DNA from 2 places in the Streptomyces sp. NBC_01334 genome. Region 1 is predicted to be linked to the other one. Evidence: riboswitches for the same ligand, from Rfam matches in the RefSeq annotation. Region 1 holds a riboswitch; the other holds the start of a gene.

What was found. Region 1 has a riboswitch for glycine ahead of gcvP (aminomethyl-transferring glycine dehydrogenase). Riboswitches for the same ligand answer to the same signal wherever they lie in the genome.
Region 2: linked by a shared signal. The riboswitch ahead of gcvT (glycine cleavage system aminomethyltransferase GcvT) and the one ahead of gcvP (aminomethyl-transferring glycine dehydrogenase) in region 1 are both predicted to bind glycine.

The regions. Positions count from the first base shown of each region.
Region 1 is NZ_CP130718.1:1,883,569-1,888,882, forward strand. Features, by position in the region: gene OG736_RS08550 (TOBE domain-containing protein) at 1-303, shown strand, start outside; gene gcvP (aminomethyl-transferring glycine dehydrogenase) at 354-3,239, opposite strand; glycine riboswitch at 3,423-3,518, opposite strand; gene OG736_RS08560 (PRC-barrel domain-containing protein) at 3,631-4,002, shown strand; gene OG736_RS08565 (nucleotidyltransferase domain-containing protein) at 4,017-4,478, opposite strand; gene OG736_RS08570 (DNA polymerase IV) at 4,578-5,314, opposite strand, start outside.
Region 2 is NZ_CP130718.1:6,715,761-6,721,074, forward strand. Features, by position in the region: gene glyA (serine hydroxymethyltransferase) at 1-843, opposite strand, end outside; gene gcvH (glycine cleavage system protein GcvH) at 858-1,235, opposite strand; gene gcvT (glycine cleavage system aminomethyltransferase GcvT) at 1,353-2,495, opposite strand; glycine riboswitch at 2,538-2,655, opposite strand; glycine riboswitch at 2,656-2,755, opposite strand; gene OG736_RS30315 (AAA family ATPase) at 2,929-3,618, shown strand; gene OG736_RS30320 (enhanced serine sensitivity protein SseB) at 3,749-4,555, shown strand; gene OG736_RS30325 (enhanced serine sensitivity protein SseB C-terminal domain-containing protein) at 4,771-5,314, shown strand, end outside.

The DNA.
Region 1 (5,314 bases):
ACGCTGGAGGCCGTGACCCAACTCGCCCTCGCCGCCGGCACCGCCGTCCGCGCCCTGGTGAAGTCGACGGAGGTCTCCCTGGCCACCGGCCGGGTCGACGGCCTCTCGATCCGCAACCAGCTCCCCGGCACGATCACCGGCCTCGTGACGGGCGGGGTCATGGCCTCGGTCAAGGTCTCCATGGACGGGGGCGAACTCACCGCGGTGATCACCAAGGAAGCAGCCACCGACCTGGGCCTCTTCGTCGGCTCCGACGTCATCGCGCTGATCAAGGCGACCGAGGTGTCCCTGGCGACGGCGTAGCACGCGTGAGGGCCCCGCCCGGAAACGGACGGGGCCCTCACACCACCGGCTCAGTCCTCGTACGCGTCCAGCGGCGGGCACGAGCAGACCAGGTTCCGGTCGCCGAAGGCCTGGTCGATCCGGCGCACCGGCGGCCAGTACTTGTCGGCGGCCGACCCGCCGGCCGGGAAGACGGCCTCCTCACGCGTGTACGCGTGCTCCCACTCCCCGCCCAGCGCGGCCGCGGTGTGCGGGGCACCGTGCAGCGGGTTGTCCTCGGCCGGCCACTCGCCCGCACCGACCTTCTCGATCTCCGCACGGATGGCGATCATCGCCTCGCAGAAACGGTCGATCTCGATCAGGTCCTCGGACTCGGTCGGCTCGATCATCAGCGTGCCGGCCACCGGGAACGACATCGTCGGCGCGTGGAACCCGTAGTCGATGAGCCGCTTGGCAACATCGTCGACGCTCACGCCGGTCGCCTTGGTCAGCGGCCGCAGGTCGATGATGCACTCGTGCGCGACCAGCCCGCCCGGCCCGTTGTAGAGCACCGGGTAGTGCGGCTCCAGCCGCTTGGCGATGTAGTTGGCACTCAGCACGGCCACCTGCGTGGCCCGCTTGAGCCCCTCGCCGCCCATGAGCCGCACGTACGCCCACGAGATCGGAAGTATCCCGGCAGAGCCCCAGGGAGCCGCGGAGATCGGCCCCACCCCGGTGTCCGGCCCGGCGGCGGGCTGAAGCGGGTGGTTCGGCAGATACGGCGCCAGGTGCGACCGTACGGCGACGGGTCCGACGCCCGGACCACCGCCACCGTGGGGGATGCAGAACGTCTTGTGCAGGTTCAGGTGCGAGACGTCACCACCGAAGTGCCCCGGCTTGGCGAGACCGACGAGCGCGTTGAGGTTGGCGCCGTCGACGTACACCTGCCCGCCCGCCTCGTGCACCTGGGCGCAGATGTCGGCGACATGCTCCTCGAACACCCCGTGCGTCGACGGGTAGGTGATCATCAGCACCGACAGCTCGTCCCGGTGCCGCTCGATCTTCGCCCGCAGGTCCTCGACGTCGATCTCGCCGTCCTCGGCGGTCTTCACGACGACGACCTTCATGCCCGCCATCACGGCACTGGCCGCGTTCGTGCCGTGCGCGGAGGACGGGATGAGGCACACGGTCCGCTGCTCATCCCCGTTGCCCCGGTGGTACCCGCGGACGGCGAGCAGCCCGGCCAGCTCGCCCTGCGACCCGGCGTTCGGCTGGAGCGACACCTTGTCGTACCCGGTGACCTCGGCGAGCCGCTCCTCCAGCTCGCGGATGAGCGTCAGGTAGCCCTCCGCCTGCTCGGCCGGCGCGAAGGGGTGCAGCTGCCCGAACTCGGGCCAGGTGACCGGCTCCATCTCGGTGGTCGCGTTGAGCTTCATGGTGCAGGAGCCCAGCGGGATCATGCCCCGGTCCAGCGCGTAGTCCCGGTCCGCGAGCCTGCGCAGGTAACGCAGCATCGCGGTCTCGGAACGGTGCTGGTGGAAGACGGGATGCGTCAGGACCGCGTCGGACCGCAGCAGCCCGGCGGGCAGGGAGTCGGCAATGGCCGCGTCGAGCGCCTCGATGTCGCCGTCCACCCCGAAGGCGGCCCAGACGGCGGACACCTGCGCCCGCGCGGTCGTCTCGTCGCAGGCGATCGACACCTGGTCGGCGTCGACGAGGTGCAGGTTGACCCCGAGCTCCCGCGCGGCGGCGACGACCTCGGCGGCCTTCGCCGGCACCCGCACGGTCAGCGTGTCGAAGTACGACCCGTGCACGACCTCGACGCCGCCGGCCTCGAGACCGGCGGCCAGGATCGAGGCGTAGCGGTGCGTGCGCCGAGCGATCGCCCGCAGCCCGTCGGGACCGTGGTAGACGGCGTACATCCCCGCCATCACCGCCAGCAGCACCTGCGCCGTGCAGATGTTGCTGGTGGCCTTCTCGCGCCGGATGTGCTGCTCACGTGTCTGGAGCGCGAGCCGGTAGGCCTTGTGCCCGTCGGCGTCCACCGACACGCCCACCAGCCGCCCGGGCAGGCTGCGCGCGAACTGCTCGCGGACGGCCATGTAACCGGCGTGCGGCCCGCCGAAGCCCATCGGCACGCCGAACCTCTGCGTCGTACCGACCGCGATGTCCGCCCCCAGCTCGCCCGGCGACTTCAGCAGCGTCAGCGCGAGCAGATCCGCGGCGACGGTGACCAGCGCGCCGAGCCCGTGCGCCTGGTCGACGAGCGCCTCGAGGTCACGTACGGCACCGGAGGCGCCGGGGTACTGGACGAGCACGCCGTTGATCTCCCGCGCGGCGATCTCCGCCGGGATCCCGTCGCTCAGGTCGGCGACGACGACCTCCACGCCCGTCGGCTCGGCGCGGGTCTCGATCACGGCGATCGTCTGCGGCAGCGCGTCCGCGTCGATGAGGAAGAGACCCTTCTTGTTCTTCCCCATGCGCCGGGACAGCGCCATCGCCTCGGCGGCTGCCGTGCCCTCGTCGAGCAGCGACGCGCCGGAGGTCGGCAGCCCGGTGAGGTCGGCGACCACGGTCTGGAAGTTCAGCAGCGCCTCGAGCCGGCCCTGGGAGATCTCCGGCTGGTACGGCGTGTAGGCCGTGTACCAGGCCGGGTTCTCCATGACGTTGCGCAGGATCACCGGCGGCGTGAACGTCCCGTAGTAGCCGAGGCCGATCATCGAGTCGAGGACCTGGTTGCGGTCGGCCAGCGAGCGCAGTTCGGCCAGCACCTCGGCCTCGGTGCGCGCGCCCGGCAGGTCCAGCGCGTCGGCGTTCTTGATCACATCCGGGACCGCTGCGGCGGTGAGCTCGTCGAGCGAGCCGTAGCCGACCTGTGCGAGCATCTTGGCCCGCGCTTCGAGGTCGGGCCCGATGTGGCGCTGTTCGAAGGGAATTCCCTGCTCGAGCTCTGTGAGCGGAATGCGGTGGGCGGTCATTACGGAGGCCTCCTGGTCTGACACGACCTTCGAGGGTCACCACGGTGGGTACCCGGACGACCTCCCCCTCTGTCATCTCAACCTGAGAGCTTCACCGGGTCGCCCGAGGGCACCCGGCTTTCACCGTCGGTGAGAGCGGAAACCGTCGACGCCGTCGGCACCCGCCCTGCTTTCCAGAGTGACCTCGTCCGTGCGGTACGTGAGCCTGAGAGATTCCGGGGAGGATTTGCTCCTTCGGCGCCTCCGGTGATGTCCGGAGGACTCTCCCGCGCGGTGTCAGCAGCCGTTGTCAGACTACCAGCGGGGTCCACGAGACTCGCTCGAGTGGCCGCTCGTCCCAATGTGCTCTTTTGTAGTGCTTACGGATGAGTTGCGACCAAGTGGAGGGCCCGTGCAGACCGACATCGATCCGCGCAACCTGATCGGCCGCAAGGCGTTCGACCGCAACGGCACCAAGATCGGCACGGTCGACGAGGTCTACCTCGACGACGCCACCGGAGTTCCGGAGTGGGCGGCCATACGTACCGGTCTGTTCTCCCGCGACGCCTTCGTCCCCCTGGAGCCCAGCCAACTGGTCGAGGGCACTCTGCGCATCCCCTTCGAACGGGCCCTGATCAAGGACGCTCCCGACTTCGGCGTGGGTCGCCACCTCTCCCCCGAACAGGAACTCCAGCTCTACCACCACTACGGCCTCGACGTGGGCGCCGCTCCCCCGCTCCCCGACCGCGACTTCGGCCGGCTGGCGGGTACGGACGACAGCTGAACCACCTCGGCCCCTCAGCCGCAGGCCTGTATCAGCGCGCCGAGAATCCCGGCAGGGTCGTACAGCGGCCGGGCGCCGTCCGTGACGACTCTTCGGGTGCCGGCGTCGACCGGATCGGTCCGCGCCCAGCGGGCGGATCCGATGCCGACCTTCACCTCCAGACCGGAGGCGGTCACATACCGCCGTTCGGTGACGGACCCCCGTTCCTGGGCCCGGACCATCTCCCCCAGGGCCGGCTCACGCGCCCACCCGTCGTCCTCCGCGTACCGGGCGGGCGCCGTCGACAACACCACCAGGTCCACGTCCGAGTCGGGACGCGCAGCACCACGCGCGAAGGGACCGACGAGCAGCAGCCCCACCACGTCGCTCCGGTTCCCGGCCCAACGGGTGACCCGGTCCACCACCCGGCGCATCTCCGCTGCGCGCTCCGGCGACACCCCGGCCGGGTCCGCGAACTGGCCTCCGTGCAGCTTCATGCAGCCCCCATCCGTCACCGGTGTCACCTCTCGGGACACCGCCACCGCTCCTGCGCACCCCACTCTTCAAACCGCTTCACTCTGTGTAACTGATCCGCCTCACGCGGAGTTCCCGGACTCCACCTCCGACGGCTTCGCCTCCGAATGCGGCGCTCCCGCCGCGGTCCCGTCGTCGTCCTCAGGTCTTCGTCGCACCAGCGGCAACGGATCCGCCGGCTCCAGCCCCGGATCGTCGGTCCTGAAGGTGCGCACCCGTCCCGGCTCCGAATCGGGCGTCTCGAACCGCACGGTAACCCGACCCAGCCCGCTGCCCTGCACCCATCCGTGTCCGAGCTCGGCATGCCGCACATCGTGTCCTGGGCGCCACTGGCGCTCGACCGGCACCGGCACCTCGCCGACGGGCTCGTCCGCGAGCTCCTCCTCCGGCCCGTCCGCCCGGTCCTCGGCGGCCTGCGCGAACAGATCCTCCTGCGTGAAGTCCGCCAGTCCACTGACGCCCACTCCCAGCAGCCGCACCCCGCCCGTCGTGTCCACCGAGTCGAGCAACCGGGCCACCGCCTCCCGAACCACCGCCGGCTCATCGGTGGGCCCACGCAGGGTCTCGGACCGGGTGAGCGTGGAGAAGTCGTAGCGCCGCACCTTCAGCACGATGGTCCGCCCCGACAGACCGGCCCCCCGCAGCCGGCGCACGCACCGGTCCGCGAGCCGCTGCACCTCCAGCTCCACCCGGACCCGGTCGTGGATGTCCACGTCGTACGTGTCCTCGACCGACACCGACTTGGCCTCCCGCTCCGCCACCACGGGCCGGTCGTCGCGGGCCAGCGCCATGGCGTACA
Region 2 (5,314 bases), 4.8 Mb from region 1:
GAAGTCCTCGCTCGCCGCGACCTTGAAGGAGACCGCCTTGGCCGCGATCACGTGCTCCAGGGGGCCGCCCTGGAAGCCCGGGAAGACCGAAGAGTTCAGCTTCTTCGCGAACTCCTTCTTCGCGAGGATGATGCCGCCGCGGGGACCGCCCAGCGTCTTGTGGGTGGTGGACGTGACGACGTCGGCGTACTCCACCGGGTTCGGGTGGAGACCGGCCGCGACCAGACCCGCGAAGTGCGCCATGTCGACCCACAGGAAGGCCTCGACCTCGTCCGCGATCCGACGGAACTCCGCGAAGTCCAGCTGCCGCGGGTACGCCGACCAGCCCGCGATGATCACCTTCGGGCGGTGCTCCTTGGCGAGCCGCTCGACCTCGGCCATGTCGACCAGGCCGGCGTCGTCCACGTGGTAGGCGACCACGTCGAACTGCTTGCCGGAGAAGTTCAGCCGCATGCCGTGGGTCAGGTGACCGCCGTGCGCCAGGTCCAGGCCGAGGATCGTGTCGCCGGGCTGGGCCATCGCGAACAGCGCGGCCTGGTTGGCGGAGGCACCCGAGTGCGGCTGCACGTTGGCGTACTCGGCGCCGAACAGCTCCTTGATCCGGTCGATCGCGATCTGCTCGGCCACGTCGACGTGCTCGCAGCCGCCGTAGTAGCGGCGGCCCGGGTAGCCCTCGGCGTACTTGTTGGTCAGGACCGAGCCCTGCGCCTCCATCACCGCGAGCGGAGCGAAGTTCTCCGAGGCGATCATCTCGAGCGTGGACTGCTGGCGGTTCAGCTCGGCGTCGACCGCGGCGGCGATCTCCGGGTCGAGCTCGTGCAGGGGCGTGTTCAGGACGGACATGCGTCTACGACTCCTCAGCCGGCGGTGAAGGCGGTGTATTCGTCGGCGGTGAGCAGGTCGTCCTGCTCGCCCGCCGTGCGTACCTTGAACAGCCATCCGCCCTCGAAGGGAGCGGAGTTCACCAGCGCCGGGTCGTCGACGACGTCCTGGTTGACCTCGACGATCTCGCCGGAGACCGGCGCGTACAGCTCGCTGACCGACTTGGTCGACTCCAGCTCGCCGCAGGTCTCGCCCGCGGTCACCGTGTCACCGACCTCCGGGAGCTGTACGAAGACCACGTCGCCGAGCGCGTTGGCCGCGTGCTCCGTGATGCCGACCGTCGAGACGCCGTCCTCGGCGACCGACAGCCACTCGTGCTCCTTGCTGTAGCGCAGCTGCTGGGGGTTGCTCATGGCTTGAATTCTCCTGTACGCGGGAGGGTGCTGGTGAATGGGGGACTGCGGGAAACGCACGTGGGCAGCGGAATGTGCGCAGGGTCACGCGCGGGCGGGCGCCAACGCGCCCAGTGTCTACTTCCGGCGCTTGTAGAACGGCAGCGCCACGACCTCGTACGGCTCGTGGCTGCCTCGGATGTCCACGCCGACGCCCGCCGTCCCCGGCGCCGCGTGGGCTGCGTCGACGTACGCCATCGCGATCGGCTTGCCGAGGGTGGGGGAGGGGGCGCCGGAGGTGACCTCGCCGATCACCTCGCCACCGGCGACGACGGCGAACCCGGCGCGCGGGACCCGACGGCCCTCGGCGACCAGGCCGACGAGGACGCGCGGGGGCTGCGAGGCGGCGCGCTCGGCGGCCGCCTCCAGCGCCGTACGCCCGACGAAGTCGCCGTCCTTGTCGAACTTCACCACCCGGCCGAGCCCCGCGTCGAACGGGGTGAGGGAGGTGCTCAGCTCGTGCCCGTACAGCGGCATGCCCGCCTCCAGGCGCAGCGTGTCCCGGCAGGACAGACCGCAGGGCACCAGTCCGACGCCCTCGCCGGCCTTGGTCAGCGCCTGCCACAGCTCGACGGCGTGCTCCGGCCGGACGAACAGTTCGAAGCCGTCCTCGCCGGTGTAACCGGTGCGTGCGATGAGGGCGGGGACGCCGGCGACGGTGCCGGGCAGACCGGCGTAGTACTTCAGGCCGTCCAGGTCGGCGTCGGTGACGGCGGCGAGGATGCCGGGGGACTCGGGGCCCTGCACGGCGATCAGCGCGTAGGCGTCACGGTCGTCGCGGACCTCCGCGTCGAAGCCCGCGGCGCGCTCGGCCAGCGCGTCCAGTACGACCTGCGCGTTGGAGGCGTTGGCCACCACCATGAACTCGGTGTCGGCCAGCCGGTAGACGATCAGGTCGTCCAGGATGCCGCCGTCCGTCCGGCAGATCATCGTGTAGCGGGCGCGGCCGTTCTTGACCGCCCCGATGTTGCCCACCAGGGCGAAGTCGAGAAGGGCGGCGGCCTGCGGGCCGGTGACGGTGATCTCGCCCATGTGCGACAGGTCGAAGAGCCCGGCCCTGGTGCGGACGGCGTGGTGCTCGTCGCGCTCGGAGCCGTAGCGCAGGGGCATGTCCCAGCCGGCGAAGTCGGTCATCGTCGCGCCGAGCGCACGATGCACCGCGTCGAGGGCGGTGTGGCGCTGCGCGGCGGTCTGGTCGGATGCGGGGTCGGTACTGCTCATCGGGCGTTCGTCTCCCAAGGCATGACGGCACGGCGAGGTCGTTCCTCCCCATCTGTCATCGGAACCTGAGAGGTTCGCCATGACGGCCCGCGACGGGATCGGTCATGACTTGCACCTTGGGTGGGGCCACTGCAGACAGCGGCCCGCTTTTCAGATGTGCCTCGCCCGCGCGGTAACGGGGCCTGAGAGATTCAAGGGAGGGACTTGCTCCTTCGGCGCCCCAGCGAAGCTGCTGCTGAGGACTCTCCCGCGCGGATTCAAACGGCCGGTATGCAGTTGGCGCGGCCATCATTGCACGGCTCGCCCCGATCACGGCAGGCCGCATCTGTAACCGGCTTGTGTCGGTACGCGCACGAAATCGCCGGGCGTGGCGCATTACCTTCTCTTTACGCTCGGTGGGGATGAGGACACCATCTGACCCCAGGGGAGGACGATCACGGTGAACAGGACGACCAGGGCGAGGTCCACGGCATTCGCGACCGGCTCGGGGATCGCGCTGCCCGCGCAGCCCGTCGCCCCGACCCGGGAGGCGTGCGGCCCGCAGTCGGCGCCCGTCGTCCGCGACCTGCGCGAGCGGGCCGGCCGCAGCCCGCACGGCCTGCTCTTCGGTCCCCGTGACCTGGTCGTGGTCACCGGTCTGCCCGGCAGCGGCAAGTCCACCCTCATGCGGCGGACCGTGCAGGGCATCCGCGTCGACTCCCAGGACACCCGGGACCGCTGGGACGCCCGCGCCCCCCGCTTCCTGCCCTACGGCCTCTACCGCCCCCTCGTCCGGCTCGCCCACTACGCCGGACTGCGCCGGGCGCTGCGCAGCGGCGAGGGCGTCGTCGTGCACGACTGCGGTACCCAGGCCTGGGTGCGTGACTGGCTGGCCCGCGAGGCCCGCCGCCGCGGCGGCACCCTCCACCTGCTGCTGCTGGACGTCGCCGCGGACACGGCCCTGGAGGGGCAGCGCGAGCGCGGCCGGGGCGTCTCCCGGTACGCGTTCCTGCGCCACCGCCACGCCGCCGCCCGGCTGGCGCGCTCGGTGGAGAAGGGCCGGCTGCCCCAGGGCTGCGGCTCGGCGGTGCTGCTCGACCGCGCGGCGGCCGACACGCTGCGCCGCATCGGTTTCACGGGCTAGGTCGTGTCCGCAAAGTCCCGCGACTCCGGCAAGATCCGGAAGACAGGCTTCAGGGCTCGGGTGCGACCCCCGGTACCCGCTAGCCTTTCAGCCACAGCGAAGTGAGCGGTTCTCAGCAGGCGGTAGGCAGATGGATTTCCCCCCGGCGAACTTTCCGACGGACTTCTCCGCGGACTTTCCGGCGCAGGCACACCCCCATCCGCACGGCGGATGGCCCGGCAACGAGCTGGAGGAGGTGCTCTCCGTCTCCCTCGGCGTGCCGGGAGCCGGCGGCCGGATCGTCGAGGTGCTCGGACGCAGCTTCGTCTGGGTGCCGCTGCCCGGTGGCGGCGGCCCGCACAGCGGCCCCCTCGACCTGCCCACGATGGAGATCGAGGGCCAGGTGTACGTGCCGGTCTTCAGCTCCGAGGAGCAGTTCCGGCAGGTCGTCGGCTCGCACATGTCGTTCACGATCGCTCCGGCGGTGGAGTTCGCCCGGGGGCTGCCCCCGCAGGTGGGCATCCTGGTGAACCCGGACGGCGTGGTCGGTGTCCCGCTGCCCCCGCCGGCCGTGGCCGAGCTCTGCCGGGCGGGCCGCACCCCGCTGGACGGCACCGCGGCCGGCGGCCGGGTCCGCCTCTACGAGCCCGACTGGCAGGACGACCCGATGGACTTCCTGGCCGCGGCCTCGGCCGAGTTCGAGGCCACGGGCGTGGTCCGCACGGCCCGCCGCTGCCTGGCCGCCATCGAGACGGCGGACCCGGTGATGTTCGTGGGCGTGGAACTCTCCCAGATGGAAGGCGACCTGAGGGCCCTGCCGCTGGAGGCCCTGGGCAGGGCTCTGGGCAGGACCTCGGCCCCCTGGCCGGTCAACCTGGTCCTCCTGGACGTCGCCCAGGACCCGGTGGGCGACTGGCTGCGAGCCCGCGTCCGCCCCTTCTACACGAGGGACCGGTGAACCCACCCGAGGGGCGCGGGGCCGCTTCCGGGTGCGGCCCCGCCGCGGGGCGTGCCCGGCCACGCACGATCCGCAGCCCGAAGATCACGGCAAGCCTCGAGCTCTCAACGGCCGGACCAGCGGAGCGCCTAAGCTGGACTCCGACGCGGGGCAACTTCTCGAAGGGGCGATAAAAAGTGAGCGCTGGCACTGCCGCGACCGGCTCGGTCGAGCACATGCTGCGCCAGGTCACGCCCGGGCGCTACGACGCCTACGAGGCGCTCCTGCGCGCGCTCGCGACCCCCTCCTCCGGCCAGGTCTGGATGCTGCTGTGGCACGGCCAGGCCGGCTCCCCGGACGCCCAGTACGGAAACATGGAGGTCGAAGGCCACGGCTACGCCCCCTGCGTCACCTCCGCCCAGGAGCTCAGCGCGAGTGGCTGGAACAGGTCGTACGAGGTGGTCGACGGGCTGGACGTGGCCCGCACCCTCTACCCCGACCACTACGGCCTCTGGCTGAACCCGCACGCCCCCGGCGGCGGGGTCGGCATCCCGTGGCTGGACCTGCGCCGGATCGCCACCGGTCTGGAGCGCCAGCCGGCCGGGCCGCTGCGGCTGTCCGAACCGGGCATCGAGATCCCGCAGTTCTACGCGCTGCTCGCGCAGAACGCCCACCGTACCCCGGCGGTCCGCGCGTTGCGCCGCGCCTGGGTGCAGCCGGCGCTCGGTGCGCCCTATCTGGCCATCGGGCTCGACGTGTACGACTCCTCCCCGCCGGCCG